One region of the Streptomyces sp. NPDC046727 genome, then DNA from elsewhere that is predicted to be linked to it. Evidence: riboswitches for the same ligand, from Rfam matches in the RefSeq annotation. Region 1 holds a riboswitch; each other region holds the start of a gene.
What was found. Region 1 has a riboswitch for cobalamin ahead of ABZ937_RS37280 (prenyltransferase/squalene oxidase repeat-containing protein). Riboswitches for the same ligand answer to the same signal wherever they lie in the genome.

Region 1 (4,202 bases):
CCGGTCATCTCGCGGCGGACCCGGCCCGGGAGACCCAGACGGCGGACGCCGTGCTGCGGTACGCGGCAGGGCGTCCGGTCGGGGGCGTGCTGACCTGGTCCGGGGAGCACCTGGTCACCGCCGCGCGGATCGCGGGCCGGCTGGGGTTACCGGGCCTGCCGGACGAGACGGCCGCGGCCTGCGCCGACCCCGTCGCGTTACCGGCGCTGCTGCGACGGCACAGCGTGCCGACGGCCGAGCCCCAGAACCCCGAGGACGGGGAGGGGCCGCTGGTGTCCGCCGAGACCGTCGTCCTGGACGACGAGGTCCGCATCGTCGCGCTGACCCGTACGACGCCGGGTCCGCCGCCCGCCCGCCGCCCGCTGCGGCACGGCGTCCACGCCCACGACGGGCTGCTGCACAACCGGTTCCTGCGCCAGTGCGTCGAGCGGACGGTCCGCGCCCTCGGCCTCACCCACACGGTCGCTCAGGTCACGCTGCGGCTGACCGCCCGCGGCCCCCGCGTGCTGGGCGTGGCCCCGCATCTGCCCGGCGACCTGATCCCGCTGCTGGTGGAGCGGGCCACCGGTGTCGACCTCGCCCTGGTCGCCGTCGCCCTGGCCACCGGCGGGCACCCGGAGCTGACCCCCACCCGGCAGCGGGCCGCCGCCGTCCAGTTCGCCTACCCCGCCGTGACCGGCCGCCTGACCCAGCTGCACCTGGACCCCGCCGTCGAACACGAGCCGTCCGCCGAGCGCATGGTCCTCACCCGGCAGGCCGGCGACCCGGTGACGGCGGCCCCGCACGCGGACGACACCGACCGCCTCGCCCACTGGGTGGCGACGGGCGAGGACGCCGCCCAGTGCGAGGAGACCCTGCGCCGCATGGCCCGCCACCTCACCGCGACAGTGGCCCCGACGGCGGACCTGTACGCGGCCTAGGACCAACAGCGGCCCGGAGCTAGGGGAAGACCAGCGGCCCGGAACTAGGAGAAGACCAGCCCCCGGACCAGCTTCTCGGCCGCCGGCAGCAGGGCGACCTCCCGCCGGCTCATGGTCGGGTTGGCGGACCGGCGCCGCAGGGCCTCGGCCAGCCCCGCCTCCGTCACCCCGGAAGGGTCGGCGAGCAGGGCGGTGAGCAGCTCCCGGGCCGGTCCGGCGAACGCCTCGCCGCCGACGGCGACCTGAGCGAGGATCACCGCCGACATGCCCCAGTCCAGGCCCGGGTGCCCGTCCTCCGTGTTGGACCAGTCGATGACCCGCGGCCCGTCCGCGGTCAGCATCACATTGTCCCGATGAAGGTCCAGATGCAGGACGCGCGCCTCGGGACGGGCCGCGTTCCGCCCCGGTACGGCGTGCAGTTCGCGCAGCAGCCGGGCCAGCAGCGCGCCGGCCTCCGCCGTCCCGGTCCGGCCGGCCGCGAGGGCGCCCAGCAGCGTCGGGCCGGACAGCCGCTCCAGGACCAGATCGGTGCGCGAGCCGGAGGGCCGTACCCGGGGCACCGGATACCCGTGCCGCCCCACGTACGCCATCACGTCCGCCTCGGCCGCCGCGTCCCCCCAGCCGTCCCGGTCCCGGCGCAGCACCCACGCGTCGTCGATCTCGTACACGTCGGCCGAGCGGCCCGAGCCGAGCAGTCTCCCCGTCCCCGTCATGCCGGTGACCCTAGTCACCACGCCCGTGTGCCCACAGCCACCCCCCGGCCCGCGCGGGGCGGCCGGTAAAGTGACGGGGTCGTCATCACACCCGTACGGGGTAAAGCCGGTGCAATTCCGGCGCTGACCCGCAACCGTGAGCCGCCGGACAGCGGTGAGCCGGACTGCCCCGCACGGGACGTTGACCGGCTCACGTGCGCAGGCAGCCCGCCCCGCACGGCACCGTCGAGGTCTACGGAGCCGAGCCGCCCGGGGTGTCACCCGTGCGCTGCCCGGCTCCCCGCAGGAGAGGCAGTCGCCGACCATGAACGTACGCCGCAGTGCCGCGGCTCTCGCCGCCGTAGGCGTGCTGGCCGCCGCCGCGCCCGCCACGGCCGCCGACGCGTCCCCGTCCCCGAAGGTGACGGTCCCGTCCGGGCTGTACGGCAAGGGGGACCCGACGTACGACGGCGTGTGGCGGCAGTCGCTGACCCTGCTCGCCCAGCGGACGCTCGGCTACCGGCCGGCCGCCGAGGCCGTGGACTGGCTGACCGGCCAGCAGTGCGCGAACGGCGCCTTCGCCGCCTTCCGCACCACCCCCGCCAAGGCCTGCGACGACCGGCTCAAGACCGACACCAACAGCACGGCCGCCGCGGCCCAGGCGCTGGCCGCGACCGGCGGACGCGGCGGTGCCGTCGGCAAGGCCGTGGACTGGCTGAAGTCCGTGCAGAACAAGGACGGCGGCTGGAGCTACTACCCGGGCGGCGCCAGCGACGCCAACTCCACCTCCGTCGTCATCGGCGCGCTGGCCGCGGCCGGCGCCGACCCGGCCGACGTCCGCACGTCCGGCAAGTCCCCCTACGACGCGCTGTCCGCCCTCGCCCTGCCCTGCGCCCAGGACGGCGGCGGCGCCCTCGCCTACCAGCCGGACAAGAAGGGCAAGCTGCTCGCCAACGCGGACGCGACGGCGGCCGGTGTGCTGGGCGCGCTCGGCAAGGGGTTCGTGGCGGAGTCCGGCAAGGCCCCGGCGAACGACGCCTGCGCCAAGGCCGGCCACCCCACCCGCACCCAGGTCGCCGACAACGCCGGCGCCTACCTGGCGGCGGCCGTGGCGCACTCCGGCCACCTGCAGTCCACGCTGCCCGGCGCCAAGGCCCAGCCCGACTTCGGCAACACCGCCGACGCCGTCGTCGCGCTCGCCGCGGACGGCCGCACCGAGCCGGCGAAGAAGGCGTACGCCTGGCTGGAGAAGAACGCCGGCCCGTGGGCGAAGCAGAGCGGCCCGGCCGCGTACGCCCAGCTCATCCTCGCCGCGCACGCGATCGGGGAGCAGCCGGGCGACTTCGGCGGCACCAGCCTGGTCCGTGCCCTCAACGCGCAGGGCCCCGCCCCGCAGATGGATGCCGCTACGCACAAGCCGGCGCCGAAGGAGAAGGAGGAGGACTCCCGGACCGGCGTCTGGTGGATCGTCGGCGTCGGGCTCGTCGCCGGCATCGGCATCGGCTTCCTGCTCAGCGGCCGGAAGAAGCGCCAGCTGTGACCGCCGTCCGCCGTGCCCTGCCGGTGCTGGTCGCCGCGCTGCTGCTGCTCGGCTCCGCCGGGCAGGCCGGTGCCACCGGGTACCGCTACTGGTCCTTCTGGGAGCGCACGGGCCACTACTGGACGTACGCCACCCAGGGTCCGTCGACCGTCCGTCCCGACGACGGCGCGGTCCAGGGCTTCCGGTTCGCGGTGAGCGCGGACTCGGCGGACGCGAGCCGGCCGCGGGGTACGGCGGACTTCGCCGCGATCTGCGCGGGTACGCCCGCGAAGTCCGGCATGAAGCGGGTGGCGCTGGTCCTCGACTTCGGCACCCGTACGGACGCGCCGTCCGGCGAGAAGCCGCCGGCGGGCCGTACCGCGTGCGCGCAGGTGTCGTCCGACGCCACCGCCGCGGAGGCGCTGGCCGCGGTGGCCAAGCCGCTCCGGTACGACACCAACGCCCTGCTGTGCGCCATCGCCGGGTATCCGGTGAAGGGGTGCGGGGAGCAGGTCTCGGCCGAGGGGAGGAGCGGCACGGACAGCGGTTCGGACAGCGGTACCGATGGCGGCCCCTCCCTGGGGCTGCCGATCGGTGCGGGAGTGGTCGCCCTGCTGGCGGGCGCGGCGGTGTGGCAGGCACGTCGGCGGCGCGATGAGTCGGGGTGAGTGCGGGCCGTCCTGCGCGTGCGGATGCGCCGTGGCCGGTCGCGCAACTCCCCGCGCCTCCGGGGAGTTGCCGTCCCGTCGGCTTCATGGCGCCACGGTGCATCCCGGTGCCTGGTGGCTCTGGGCGCTCGGGCTCGGGACGGCCGCCACCCGCACCACCAACCCGCTCCTCCTCGCCCTCCTCATAGCCGCCTCCGGCTATGTCGTGGCGACGCACCGCTCCCCCGCCCCCTGGGCCCGCTCCTACACCGCGTTCGTCAGACTCGCCCTCGCCGTCCTCCTCATCCGCGTCCTCTTCGCGGTGGCGCTCGGCTCCCCCATCCCGGGCACGCACACCCTCCTCACCCTTCCCGAAGTCCCGCTCCCGCACTGGGCGCAGGGCATCCGGCTGGGCGGCGAGGTC
Region 2 (4,202 bases), on a different contig from region 1:
CGAACGCCACCTCCACACCGGTGGACGTCAACGGCGTCGCCGGCGGCGGCAACTCCTCCGGCTCGGGGGCGAGCCCGAGCCCGACCGGGGGTTAGGCCAGCCACACCGTGGTGTCCGGCGGCAGGGTGCTCCCCTTCGGCAGGGGTGTGCTGCTCAGCAGGACCTCGCCGGGTGGGAGCGGTACCGGTCCGGTGCCGAGGTTGGTGACGTTCCGCCAGGCCCCGGTGCGGCGGAAGTCCAGCACACCGGCGGCCGTGCCCGGCGTCCAGGCCAGCGTCTCGCCCTCCAGCAGCTTGCGGCGCAGCCGCAGGGCCGTGCGGTACAGCTCCAGCGTGCTGCCCTCGGCGCCGGCCTGCGCCTCGACGGCGAGGGCCGCGAAGGACGCCGGCTGCGGCAGCCAGCCGGCCCCGGGCCCGAAGCCGTACGAGGGTCCGGTCGTCATCCAGGGCAGCGGCACCCGGCAGCCGTCGCGGCCCTTGCGGACATGCCCGGTCTGCTCCCAGATCGGGTCCTGGAGCACCTCGGTGGGCAAATCGGCGACCTCGGGCAGGCCGAGTTCCTCGCCCTGGTAGAGGTAGGCCGAGCCGGGCAGGGCCAGCATCAGCAGGGTCGCCGCCCGGGCCCGGCGCACACCGGCCGCCGGGTCGACCGCGGGCGCGCTGCCGCCGGACAGCAGCCAGGCCGCCGGGTCGGTGCCGGGCGGCAGCATCAGCCGGGAGGCGTGCCGTACGACGTCGTGGTTGGACAGCACCCAGGTCGCGGAGGCCCCGGCGGACCGGGCCGTGGCCAGCGACCCGGTGATGACGTCCCGCAACTCCTCGGCGTCCCAGCGCGCCTCCAGATACTCGAAGTTGAAGGCCTGGCCGAGTTCGTCGGGGCGGGCGTACAGAGCGCGTCGGGCGCCCGGGACCCAGGCCTCGGCGACGGCGGTGCGCGGCGGGCGGTAGGCGTCGAAGACCTTCCTCCAGTCCCGGTAGATCTCATGGACCTCGTCGCGGTCCCAGTACGGGTGGCTGCCCGGCTCCACCCGCGGCAGCGCGTCCTCGCCGGTCGCGCCGATGCCGCCGACGTCCCGCAGCGGCTCGGTGAGGTCCTTGGCCAGGCCGTGGGCGACGTCGACGCGGAAGCCGTCGACGCCCCGGTCGGCCCAGAAGCGCAGGGTGGTGCGGAAGTCGGCGCGGACCTCCTCGTTGTCCCAGTTCAGATCGGGCTGTTCGGGGGCGAAGAGGTGCAGGTACCAGTCCCCGTCCGGGACCCGCCGCCAGGCGCTGCCGCCGAAGACCGACTGCCAGTCACTGGGCGGGAGTTCACCGCGCGCACCCTTGCCGGGACGGAAGACGTAGCGCTCCCGGGCGGCGGACCCGGGTCCGGCGCGCAGCGCCTCCTGGAACCAGGGGTGCAGATGCGAGGTGTGATTCGGTACGACGTCCACGACGACCTTCAGACCGAGCCGGTGCGCCTCGGCGACCAGGGCGTCGAAGTCGTCCAGGGTGCCGAGGCGCGGGTCGACGTCCCGGTGGTCGGCCACGTCGTAGCCGCCGTCGGCGAGTTCGGAGGGGTAGAAGGGGCTCAGCCACAGGGCGTCCACCCCGAGCGTGGCGAGATGGTCCAGCCGCTCGGTGACGCCCCTGAGATCACCGAGCCCGTCACCGTCGGCGTCGGCGAAGCTGCGTGGATAGACCTGGTAGATGACGGCCTGCCGCCACCAGTCGGGGTCCCTGGACGAAAGGTCTGCCATGCACGGAATCTGTCCACACCACCGGGAACCGGAAACGTCCGTCCGGGTGACCGAACAGCCGTCCGGTTCAGTCGCCGCAGTGCTCCAGCAGTCCCCGCACCTCCGCGTCCACCACCCGGTACCGCACCACGCGCCCCTCCTTCTCCCCCGCCACCACCCCGGCCGCCCGCAGCAGCCGCAGCGCCTGGGAGACGGCGGGGTCGTTCATGCCCGTGGCGATCGCGAGGTCGGAGACGGCGAGCGGTCCGGTGCGGTGCAGGGCGAGCAGCAGCGCGAGCCGGTTGGCGTCGGCCAGCAGGGAGAAGCGGTCGGCCCAGGCGCGCAGGCGGTCCGCGTCACCGATGGCGGCGATCGCCTCGCACACCCGGTGACCGTCGATGGTGCGCCGGTCGGCTCGGTCGGCAGGCACGAGATGCATGCCGTCATCCTCGCAGGCGCGCTTTTGTGATCTTGCATACCTGCGCGGGTGCGCAGCTATGCAGGAAACCGCGTGCCCCTCTACGGTGGGCGGGCCGTGGTGTTCGGGAAGTCGATGCAAGGTCGACGCGGCCCTCGCCACTGTGATCGGGGAGTCCCCGTTCCGCGTCCCGCGAGGGGCAGCCACTGGGCGTCGCAGGGCGGCCGGGAAGGCAGGAGCGGCGGATGTGCGTACCCGTAAGCCAGGAGACCGGCCACGGCAGCTCATGAAGTGATCCACGAGGTGCTGGAGCATGAAACCGATGGCTGACGCAGCTTCTTTCCGCTGGCGACGCGAGGACACCGTCAAGACGGTGGGGCTGCTGGCGGTGATCGTCGCTCTGCATGTCGTCGCCTTCGGGATCCTGTTCCTCCTCGTCGCGCCCGAGCACTACAAGGTGGGCAGCGATGTCTTCGGGGTCGGGCTCGGTGTCACCGCCTACACCCTCGGCATGCGGCACGCCTTCGACGCCGATCACATCGCCGCGATCGACAACACCACCCGCAAGCTGATGGCCGACGGGAAGCGGCCGGTGTCGGTGGGGTTCTGGTTCGCGCTCGGCCATTCCAGCGTGGTGGTGCTGCTGGCGCTGCTGATCGCGGGCGGCACCTCGCTGGCCGGGAAGGTGATGAACGAGGGGTCCAGCACCCACCAGGTGCTGGGCTTTCTCGGTACGACGGTCTCCGGGACGTTCCTGTATCTCATCGCCGCCCTGAACCTGGTCGCCCTGGTGGGCATCCTGAAGGTCTTCCGCGCGATGCGTGCCGGTGCGTACGACGAGAAGGAGCTCGAACAGCGCCTCGACTCGCGCGGGTTCATGAACCGGGTCCTCGGCCGGCTCACCCAGTCCGTCTCGCGGCCCGGGCAGATGTACCCGCTCGGCTTCCTCTTCGGCCTCGGCTTCGACACGGCCACCGAAGTCACGCTGATGGTGATGGCGGGCTCGGGCGCGGCGGCGGGCCTGCCCTGGTACGCGGTGCTCTGCCTGCCCCTGCTCTTCGCCGCCGGGATGAGCCTGTTCGACACCCTCGACGGCACGTTCATGAACTTCGCCTACCAGTGGGCGTTCTCGAATCCCGTCCGCAAGGTCTTCTACAACCTCGCCATCACCGGCCTGTCCATCGCGGTCGCCTTCTTCATCGGCACGATCGAGCTGGTCGGCGTGGTCCACGAGAAGTTCGGCCTCAGCGACCCGGTCACCGGCTGGGTGGCCGGGCTCGATCTCGACAACGTCGGCTATCTCATCGTCGGCCTGTTCGTGGTGGTATGGGCGGCGGCGCTGGCGTACTGGCGGCTGGCCCGGGTGGAGGAGCGCTGGTCGGCCCCCGCCCCCGCCGCCCCTGCCGACTAGCGTTCCACGGTCTCCAGGTAGAGCTTGACGTACCGGTCGGCGTTGACCTCCAACGCGACGTCCACCAGCGCCCGTTCGCGGCCGCCCTCGTGGATCTCGGACTCGCCCAGGCGGGGCCGGCGGTCGACGATGGTCTGGCCGCGGGTCGGGCCGGGGGCGAGGGAGACCTCGACCGGCAGGAGGCGGGTGGTGATGCCGTGCGGGTCGGCGACCGCGCACACCGCGCCCGCGTCGCCGAGGCCGCCCGCCTCCTCGGCCTCCGGCGGCTCGCCCTGGTGGGCCGGCCGGTGGGCGAGGAGTTCGCCGGCCAGGCGGGTGCCGGGCTCACTGCTCGCGCGCAGCCGGTGCACCTCGGCGCTGTCCACGACGACCTGCCGGAAGACGTCCAGGCCGTACATCGTGATCGGCACCCCGGCCGTGAGCAGGATCGCCGCGGCCTCGGGGTCGTGCCAGACGTTGAACTCCGCGACCGGCGTGGCGTTCCCGATCTCCACCGCCCCGCCCATGAACACGATCCGCTCGATGTTCCGGGTCACCTCCGGGTGGGTGCGCAGGAGCAGGGCGATGTTCGTCAGGGGTGCCGTCGGGATCAGGGTGACCGGGCGCGGGGAGGCGAGGATCTCGCGGTGCAGGAGCGTGACGGCGTCGACGTCCGC
Region 3 (4,202 bases), on a different contig from region 1:
CCAGCCCCGCAGGGTCGGCCACTGCCGTACCAGCGCCTCGTGGGCCAGGGCGACCGTCTCGCGGCCCGCGCTGTCCCGGGCGATGACGAGGAGCCGGGTCGCGGCCAAGGCCTGGGCGGCGGCGCGCAGTTCGTCCGGAAGCTGGTCGAAGGCGCGCGCCACCCGGGCGTACTCCTTGCCCTTCACCGGCCGCGCGAGGCGTTCGAACAAGCGGCGGGCCACCGCCTCGTCCACCCCGCCCGGCCCCTTGCACACCTGCGTCAGCTGCTGGTCCGCGTACCGGGCGAGCGCGCCCTCCACCCCGCCGATCTCGCGGTACCCGGCGTGCGTGAGGCGGCCGTGCGCCTGCCGTTCCCAGAGTTCCGCCAGGGCGAACTCCACCAGGGGCAGCGCGCCCGGCTCGCCGCCCGCGTCCGTGACGATCCGTTCGGCCAGGCCGGGTTCGAACTCCACTCCGGGGACGGCGGCGACGGGCAGGCGCACCACCTCGTCCAGCTGGGCCGGGGTCATCGGCGCGATCATCTGGACCGTGCCGCTGAGGGCCTCGGCCCGGCCGCCCATGACGAGTTCCTCCAGGGACGCCGAGCGCAGGGTGGCCAGGACCCGGAAGCGGCGGCCCTCCGGGTGGCAGGCCCGTGTCATCGGCAGCAGGACGTCCAGGAGGGCGCGGGCGTCGGCGGGGCGGGCGCCCACGGTCTCCTCGAACTGGTCCAGGAGGACGACGTGTCCGGCCGTACCGGCGTGCTCCAGGACGCGGGCGCCGAGCAGCACCGCCGTCCGGCCGCGGTCGCCGCCGGTGAGTTCCCGGGCCAGGTCGCGGGCGGCGGGGAACTGGCCGGCCAGGGCGGCCGCGAGGGTGCGGATCGGGTCGGTGTCCGGTTGCCCGGCGAAGTCCGTGACCGTGTGGCCGGCCGACCGGAGCAGGGGCAGCACCCCGGCACGCACCAGGGACGACTTGCCGACCCCGGAGGCTCCGGCCACCGGCACGAAGGGGTGGGTGCGGACGGCGTCGGCGATGCGGGCGCTGTCCGCGCGGCGGGCGAAGAAGACGTGGGCGTCCTGTTCGCGGAAGGGCTCCAGGCCCCGGAAGGGGGAGGGACGCAGGTCGGGGTCCAGGCCGAGCAGCAGGGCGGCCGGGATCAGGTACGCCGTCGCCGCCGGGGCACCCAGCTCCATGGCGACGGTCATGCCGACCACCCCGCCCTGCACGGTGTCCCACACCGGCGATCCGCTGAACCCCCGGGCGATCGAGGGGGATCCGGGCGCCGCCTCCATGGACGTCCAGCCCTTGCCGACCGGGGCGCGGAGCCGGCCGCGCACCCATACCCCGTGGTCGTCCGTGCGGTGCGGGAAGCCGAGGACGCGGAACGGGTGGCCCCACATGCCGGTGCCGCCCGCGAAGCGGACCGGTGCCGTGCCCGGGACGGTCTCCGCCAGGGTCAGCAGGGCGATGTCGCCGCCGCCGTCCGCCGTGACCGGACGCCAGTGGGTGACGGTCGCCGTGCGGCGCGCGGACGGCGGGTGCAGCAGCGGGAAGTCGACGGACACCGGGGCCGTGGGGGGTGTCGTGGCCGACTCGTCGCCGCCGAGCGCGCTCGCGACGACGTGCGCGCAGGTGCACAGCGTGCGTTCCGCGACCAGGAAGCCGGTGCCGGTGACCCGGCCGTCCTCGCTCCAGAAGCGTGCGATGCCGCGCGGGAGTTCGTCGTCAGGAGCGGCTTTCGCCATCACGCTGCCCCGGAATGTCCGACGGATCCGTGTTCGACCACTGCATGCTCACCGTGAAGTGCGCCTCGGTCGATCCGCGCGCCACCACCACCCCGGCCTCGGCGCTCACCGTGATGCCGAACTCGACGGTGACGGACTCGGGCGGTCTCGCCAGTGTGCGGGCCTCGGTGACGAGCGCGCCGAGTGCCGGGCGGACCCGGGTCAGTGCCTGCTGGAGGGTCTCGGCCGCCCCGGCCATCGCGCCGCCGCGCGAGACCCGCTGCACGCCCGCCGGGCCCTCGCCCGCCACCTCCAACAGCACGATCTGGCCGTCGTCCAGCAGCATCTCGCCCACATACGCCACTGTGCGTCCCCTCCCGCGTCCGTTGCGCCCCGTATGAGTCGTACGCGCTATTGCAGATGCTCACGGTGCGTGAGTACAAGCGGGAGCGGTGAATGCCGTCCGCGCGAGGGGAATTCACCGCGATCCGGCCGTCCGGCGGCGTCCGGCGTGCTAGCGGTGTGGGCCTCAGCACAGTCCGGCATCCCAGGTCAAAGGCAAGTTGACGGCCGTTCCGGGGGCGTGGTGGACTGCCCAGGCCATGTACGGCGGCAGGAGAGGAAGCCGGTGCGAATCCGGCGCGGTCCCGCCACTGTCACCGGGGAAGAACCCCCGGGAGCCAGGAACTCTCACCGCCGATTCACGTCGAACCAGGGCGCGGACACCCTGAGTGAGGACACATATCGCCATGCTCGGCTGCCCATCGAGGACCCGTACCAGGCCCGTTCCTGTGCCCACGGCCGGCTGAGCCGATGGGTGCCGATCGCACGTACGCGTACGGCGCCGCCGCCGGCGTCCTGGGCGACCTGCTCCTCGGCGATCCGCGCCGCGGGCATCCGGTCGCCGCGTTCGGCCGGGCGGCCGGAGCCGTGGAAGGCGCGTTGTGGCACGACCACCGCGGCTGGGGCGCGCTGCACACCGCCGTGTGCGCCGGTGGCGCCGTCGCTCTCGGCGCGCTGGCCGTACGCGCCGTACGCCCCTTGCCTGCCGCCTCCGTCGCGCTGACCGCCGCCGCCACCTGGGCGGTCGTGGGCGGCACGTCGCTCGCCCGGGAGGCCCGCGCCGTCGGGCGCGCGCTGGAGGCCGGGGACGTCGAGGCCGCCCGGGCCCGGCTGCCCCATCTGTGCGGCCGGGACCCGCAGGCGCTGGACGCCGACGGCATCGCCCGGGCCGTGGTCGAGTCGGTCGCCGAGAACACCTCCGACGCCGTCGTGGGCGCGCTGGTGTGGGGCGCCGTGGCCGGGGTGCCGGGGCTCCTCGGGTTCCGCGCGGTCAACACCCTGGACGCCATGGTGGGCCACAAGTCGCCCCGCCACCGGCGCTACGGCTGGGCCTCCGCCCGCCTCGACGACGTCGCCGGCTGGCCGGGGGCCCGGCTGACCGCCGTCCTCGCCGCCGCGGCCGGACCCGATGCCCGGGGCGCCCTGCGCGCCTGGAAGGCCGACGCACGCAAGCACCCGAGCCCCAACGCCGGGCCCGTGGAGGCCTCCTTCGCGGGCGCCCTCGGCGTACGCCTCGGCGGAACCCTCTCCTACGGCGGCCGGGTCGAGCACCGCCCCGTGCTCAACGGCGCCGCCGGCCGGCCGGTCCGGGTCACCGACATCGACCGGGCCGTACGGCTCTCCCGCCGCGTCGGCCTCCTCGCCCTCGGCACCACGGTCGCCGCGCGCGCACTCCTGAAAGGACGTGGGAAGTGAACGGTGGTCTCCTCGTCGCCGGCACCACCTCCGACGCCGGCAAGAGCGTCGTCACGGCCGGCATCTGCCGCTGGCTGGTACGCCAGGGCGTGAAGGTCGCGCCGTTCAAGGCGCAGAACATGTCGCTCAACTCGTTCGTGACGCGCGAGGGCGCCGAGATCGGGCGGGCTCAGGCGATGCAGGCGCAGGCCTGCCGGGTCGAGCCGACCGCGCTCATGAACCCCGTGCTGCTCAAGCCGGGCGGCGAGCAGAGCAGCCAGGTGGTGCTGCTGGGCAAGCCGGTGGGCGAGCTGAGCGCGCGCGGGTACCACGGCGGGCGTCAGCAGCAGCTCCTCGGCACGGTGCTGGACTGCCTGGCCGAGTTGCGGGGCACGTATGACGCGGTGATCTGTGAGGGGGCGGGGAGCCCGGCCGAGATCAACCTGCGGCGCACCGACATCGTCAACATGGGCATCGCCAGGAACGCGCGGCTGCCCGTGCTGGTCGTCGGCGACATCGACCGCGGGGGCGTGTTCGCCTCCTTCTTCGGGACCGTCGCCCTGCTCTCGCCCGAGGACCAGGAGCTGGTCGCCGGTTTCCTGGTGAACAAGTTCCGCGGGGATGTCAGCCTGCTGGAGCCGGGGTTGGACATGCTGCACGGGCTGACCGGGCGGCACACCTATGGTGTCCTCCCGTTCCGGCACGGGCTCGGCATCGACGAGGAGGACGGACTGCGCGTGTCGCTGCGCGGGACCGTC
Region 4 (4,202 bases), on a different contig from region 1:
GGGACCCCGCTGGTGATGCGGGCGCTCGACTGTCACAAACCTGACCGCTGCCTTGTCCTGGAGATGTGCGCGTTGCCGCACCGGGCCCGGCGGGTGTCGCCGGTGTCCGTCGGAAGCGAATCGGCTGACGGAGACAGTGATGAAGATCGTGGTGATCGGCGGTACGGGGCTCATCGGCTCACAGGTGGTCGCGCTGGTGCGCGACAAGGGCCACGAGGCCGTGCCCGCCGCTCCCTCCAGGGGAGTCAATGCCCTCACCGGCGAGGGCCTGGCCCAGGCGGTCGAGGGCGCGGACGTGGTCGTGGACGTGTCGAACTCCCCGTCCTTCGAGACCGAGCCGGCGCTGGACTTCTTCACCCGCTCGGCCCAGCACCTGTTCGCGGCCGAGAAGGAGGCGGGCGTCCGCCATCACGTCGCGCTCTCCATCGTCGGCGTCGACCAGGTGCCCGACTACGGCTACTACCGGGCCAAGGTCGCCCAGGAGGAGGCCGTGCGCGGCAGCGGCGTGCCCTACAGCCTCGTGCGCGCCACCCAGTTCTTCGAGTTCATCGCTCCGGTGATGGACATGTCCACCGTGGGCAAGGAGGTGCGCCTGCCGTCCCTGCGGCTGCGTCCGATCGCCTCCGCCGATGTCGCCGCCGCCGTCGCCGAAGCGGCCCAGGGCGAACCGACGAACGGCATCCGCAACATCGCGGGACCCGAGGTGTACGGACTCGACCGGCTCGCCGAGCTCACGCTGGAAGCCAAGCCGGACGGCCGTACGGTCGTCACGGACGAGACCGCCGGCCTGTTCGCGGGCATGCCCGACGTGCTGACCGGCGACGACACCGTGCATGTCGCGGCCACCCGCTACGAGGACTGGCTCAAGCGGAACTGACCGGCGCCGACCGTCCGGACCGACCGAGGGCAGGGGTACCGCGTACGCTCACGCGGTGCCCTTCCTTCGCTAGGGACGCCCGGCGATCCGGCGCGCGGACCGCTCGTACGCCCGCAGCTTGTCAGGGGTGATCACCCAGTAGAGCCCGTCGATGCCGTCCGGGCCCACCGTGATGCTCACCAGGGCGACGCTCACCCCGTCCTGCACGAGCAGCAGGCTGGGCAGGCCGTTGGCCTCGACCACGGTGTACTCGGCCCCGGGGAAGAAGTTCTTGCTGAAGGCGGTGACCCGCGCCGCGCGCTCGGCGCCCACGATCGCCAGCCGGGCCACGCCGCGCATGCCGTTGCCGTCCGCGTAGGCGACGACGTCGGCCGACAGCACCCTTTCGAGCGCGGCGACGTCACCGTGCCGCGCGGCGGCGACGAACGCGTCGAGCAGCCGCCGGTGCTGTGCCGTGTCGACGCGCTCCCGTCGCTCGGCGGACAGCCGCTTGCGGGCACGGCTGACGATCTGCCGGGTATTGGCCTGGCTCAGCTGGAGGATGCCCGCGATCTCGTCGTACGCGTAGTCGAACGCTTCCCGCAGCACGTACGCCGCCCGCTCCACGGGGTTCAGTTTCTCCAGGACCAGCAGCACGGCCAGTTCCAGCGCCTCGCCGCGCTCCGCGCCGACCTGCGGATCGACACTGGTGTCCACCGGCTCCGGCAGCCACGGCCCCACGTACGCCTCCCGGCGGACCCGCGCCGACCGGGCCACGTTGATGGCCAGACGCGTGGTGATCCTGGCCAGGAACGCCGCGGAATCCAGCACCGCACCGCGGTCCGCGCCCTGCCAGCGCACCCACACGTCCTGTACCACGTCCTCGGCCTCGGCCACACTGCCCAGGACGCGGTAGGCGATACCGAACAGCCGGGGACGCAACCGCTGGAACACATCCGCCGCTTCGCTCAGCGAGCCGTCGGTGAGCGGTTGTCGCTCGTCCATCGTGCCGATGCCTCCGTAGATCGACCGTCCAGCCGGAGCCTCGGTGCGGGGCGGTCCGCTCGCTGTGAGCATACGGCGGCGGCCACGAGTCGGGGCCGGATGACGGTGCGGCGCCGGTGATGAAAGGATGACCGGCGACATAAGGCGACGGCGGTCCGAGGAAGCCGGTGTGAATCCGGCGCGGTCCCGCCACTGTGACCGGTGAGCGAGTTCCGGCAGGCCACCGCCCCCGAACAGGGCGGGAAGGCGGCACGAGCCGTGACCCGGGAGCCAGGAGACTCACGCGGTCGCCTCCTCACGTGACACCGGGGCGGATCTCCCCGGGAGGGGAGTGGCGCGGCGTGCCCGAGAAGCTGACGGAAGAGACACCGGCCGGGGCTGTGCCGGGGAGCGGTCCGGCGCCGTGCCGGGTCGTCGTGTGCCGGGACTGCTGCTGCGGCAGCCCCAAGGTGATCGGGGTCGATCACGCGGCGCAGACCGCACGGCTGCGCGCGGAGGTGCCCGTGCGCATCTCCGACTGCCTCGACGTGTGCGACCAGGCCAACGTCATCGTCGTACAGCCGTCCGCCGCCGCCCGGGCCGCCGGCGCGCGGCCGGTCTGGCTGGGGCTCGTCAACGACCCGGCCGCGACCGAGGACATCATCAGCTGGGTGCGCGCCGGTGGCCCCGGCGTCGCGCCCCTGCCGGACATCCTCGACCTGTACGCCTTCACGCCACCGCGGCGTACGGATTCCTGACGCCCGCACCGAGCGGGAGGAGTTCGGCCGACGGCTGCGGCCACCCCGGCGCGTACGGCATTGAGAAGATCGTCCGTGACCTGCGGGTGCACCACATCCTGGAAGGAACCAACGAGATCATGCGCGTCATCGCGGCCCATGGCCCGACGGAGGCACTCGGATGAGCGGCAGCGAGGAACCGGTCCTGCTGGACACCAGGGGACGGGCCGCGTACATCACGCTCAACCGGCCCCAGGCGCTCAACGCCCTGAACCATGTCATGGTCCGCCGGATCGCCGAGGCCCTGACCGCGTGGGAGTGCGACCCGGACGTGCACACCGTGGTCATCACCGGGGCGGGGGAGCGCGGCCTGTGCGCGGGCGGCGACATCCGTGCCGTCCACGACGACGCCCGCGACGGCGACGGCAGCGCCTCCGCCGCGTTCTGGCGGGACGAGTACCACCTCAACGCCCGCATCGCCCGCTACCCCAAGCCGTACGTCGCCGTCATGGACGGCATCGTCATGGGCGGCGGCGTCGGCGTCTCCGCGCACGGCAGTGTCCGTGTCGTCACGGAACGGTCCCGGATCGCCATGCCCGAGACCGGCATCGGCTTCGTCCCCGACATCGGGGGCACCTGGCTCCTCGGCCGGGCACCCGGCGAACTGGGCACCCACCTGGCGCTGACCGGCGCGCAGATCGGCGCCGGAGACGCCCTGCTGTGCGGCCTCGCCGACCACTACGTACCCTCCGCCGCCCTCGGGCACTTCGTGGACGACCTCGCCGACATGCCCGTACGAGACGCGCTCGCGCGCCATGTGCAGCCGCCGACCGAGGGGCAGTTGGCCCACCGGCGAGAGTGGATCGACGCCTGCTACGCCGCCGGCACGGTCGAGGAGATCGTCCACCGGCTGCTCGGCCACGGCAGCCCCGACGCCAAGGAGGCGGCCGAGACCCTGCTCGCCAAGTCGCCCACCGCGCTCAAGGTCACCCTGGCCGCGATCCGCCGCGCCCGGCGCCTCGGCCCGCTGGAGCGGGTCCTCGACCAGGAGTACCGCGTCTCGTGCGCCGCCCTGAGCAGCCCCGACCTGGTCGAGGGGGTACGGGCCCAGATCATCGACAAGGACCGCAACCCGCGCTGGTCGCCGGCGACCCTCGCCGAGGTCACCGACGCCGACGTGGAACGCTTCTTCGCCCCGCTCGGCGACCGTGAACTGGGGCTCGCCGGGCCCGGCACCGCGCCGGCCCGCTGAGCAGGATTGCCGCATTCATCGGAGTCGGGAACATGGGCGCCCTCGCGGACGAACGACCGCTGAAATTCCGCCACCGCTGACCCACACGGCCCAGGACCGTTCGCCCGGTGCGAGAGGAAGATCACGCTGGTGGACGCGGTCTTGGCCGTGCACCGGTCGCGCGGTACGGTCTGTCCGATATCGACGACGGCGAGACGGAAGCCGGTGGGAATCCGGCACGGTCGCGCCACTGTGTGCGAGAGCCTCCAGGGGCTCCTCGTGAGTCAGACCCGTGGCCGTCGTCCTGTGCACCACCGACATGGGACGCGAACTCCCGGAGGAGGTTCTGCCATGGCGCAGACCGTCGCCCAGCCGACAGCCACCACTCCCGCCA

Region 2: linked by a shared signal. The riboswitch ahead of ABZ937_RS13795 (HoxN/HupN/NixA family nickel/cobalt transporter) and the one ahead of ABZ937_RS37280 (prenyltransferase/squalene oxidase repeat-containing protein) in region 1 are both predicted to bind cobalamin.
Region 3: linked by a shared signal. The riboswitch ahead of ABZ937_RS35355 (cobalamin biosynthesis protein) and the one ahead of ABZ937_RS37280 (prenyltransferase/squalene oxidase repeat-containing protein) in region 1 are both predicted to bind cobalamin.
Region 4: linked by a shared signal. The riboswitch ahead of ABZ937_RS35495 (hypothetical protein) and the one ahead of ABZ937_RS37280 (prenyltransferase/squalene oxidase repeat-containing protein) in region 1 are both predicted to bind cobalamin.

What each region holds. Positions count from the first base shown of each region.
Region 1 covers NZ_JBEYYR010000046.1:10,478-14,679, reverse strand. Annotated here, with positions in the region: gene ABZ937_RS37290 (hypothetical protein) at 1-920, shown strand, start outside; gene ABZ937_RS37285 (phosphotransferase) at 965-1,633, opposite strand; cobalamin riboswitch at 1,693-1,820, shown strand; gene ABZ937_RS37280 (prenyltransferase/squalene oxidase repeat-containing protein) at 1,938-3,152, shown strand; gene ABZ937_RS37275 (SCO2322 family protein) at 3,149-3,799, shown strand; gene ABZ937_RS37270 (energy-coupling factor transporter transmembrane component T) at 3,867-4,202, shown strand, end outside.
Region 2 covers NZ_JBEYYR010000009.1:115,227-119,428, reverse strand. Annotated here, with positions in the region: gene ABZ937_RS13810 (DUF4142 domain-containing protein) at 1-95, shown strand, start outside; gene ABZ937_RS13805 (glycoside hydrolase family 13 protein) at 92-1,738, opposite strand; gene ABZ937_RS13800 (metalloregulator ArsR/SmtB family transcription factor) at 1,806-2,156, opposite strand; cobalamin riboswitch at 2,237-2,429, shown strand; gene ABZ937_RS13795 (HoxN/HupN/NixA family nickel/cobalt transporter) at 2,458-3,546, shown strand; gene ABZ937_RS13790 (nucleoside hydrolase) at 3,543-4,202, opposite strand, start outside.
Region 3 covers NZ_JBEYYR010000040.1:65,468-69,669, forward strand. Annotated here, with positions in the region: gene ABZ937_RS35345 (serine protease) at 1-1,728, opposite strand, end outside; gene ABZ937_RS35350 (CU044_2847 family protein) at 1,709-2,053, opposite strand; cobalamin riboswitch at 2,278-2,420, shown strand; gene ABZ937_RS35355 (cobalamin biosynthesis protein) at 2,521-3,465, shown strand; gene ABZ937_RS35360 (cobyric acid synthase) at 3,462-4,202, shown strand, end outside.
Region 4 covers NZ_JBEYYR010000041.1:4,227-8,428, forward strand. Annotated here, with positions in the region: gene ABZ937_RS35485 (SDR family oxidoreductase) at 140-877, shown strand; gene sigJ (RNA polymerase sigma factor SigJ) at 947-1,861, opposite strand; cobalamin riboswitch at 2,019-2,142, shown strand; gene ABZ937_RS35495 (hypothetical protein) at 2,215-2,598, shown strand; partial or broken gene ABZ937_RS35500 (acyl-CoA dehydrogenase family protein) at 2,652-2,762, shown strand; gene ABZ937_RS35505 (enoyl-CoA hydratase/isomerase family protein) at 2,759-3,829, shown strand; cobalamin riboswitch at 3,980-4,123, shown strand; gene ABZ937_RS35510 (CbtB-domain containing protein) at 4,160-4,202, shown strand, end outside.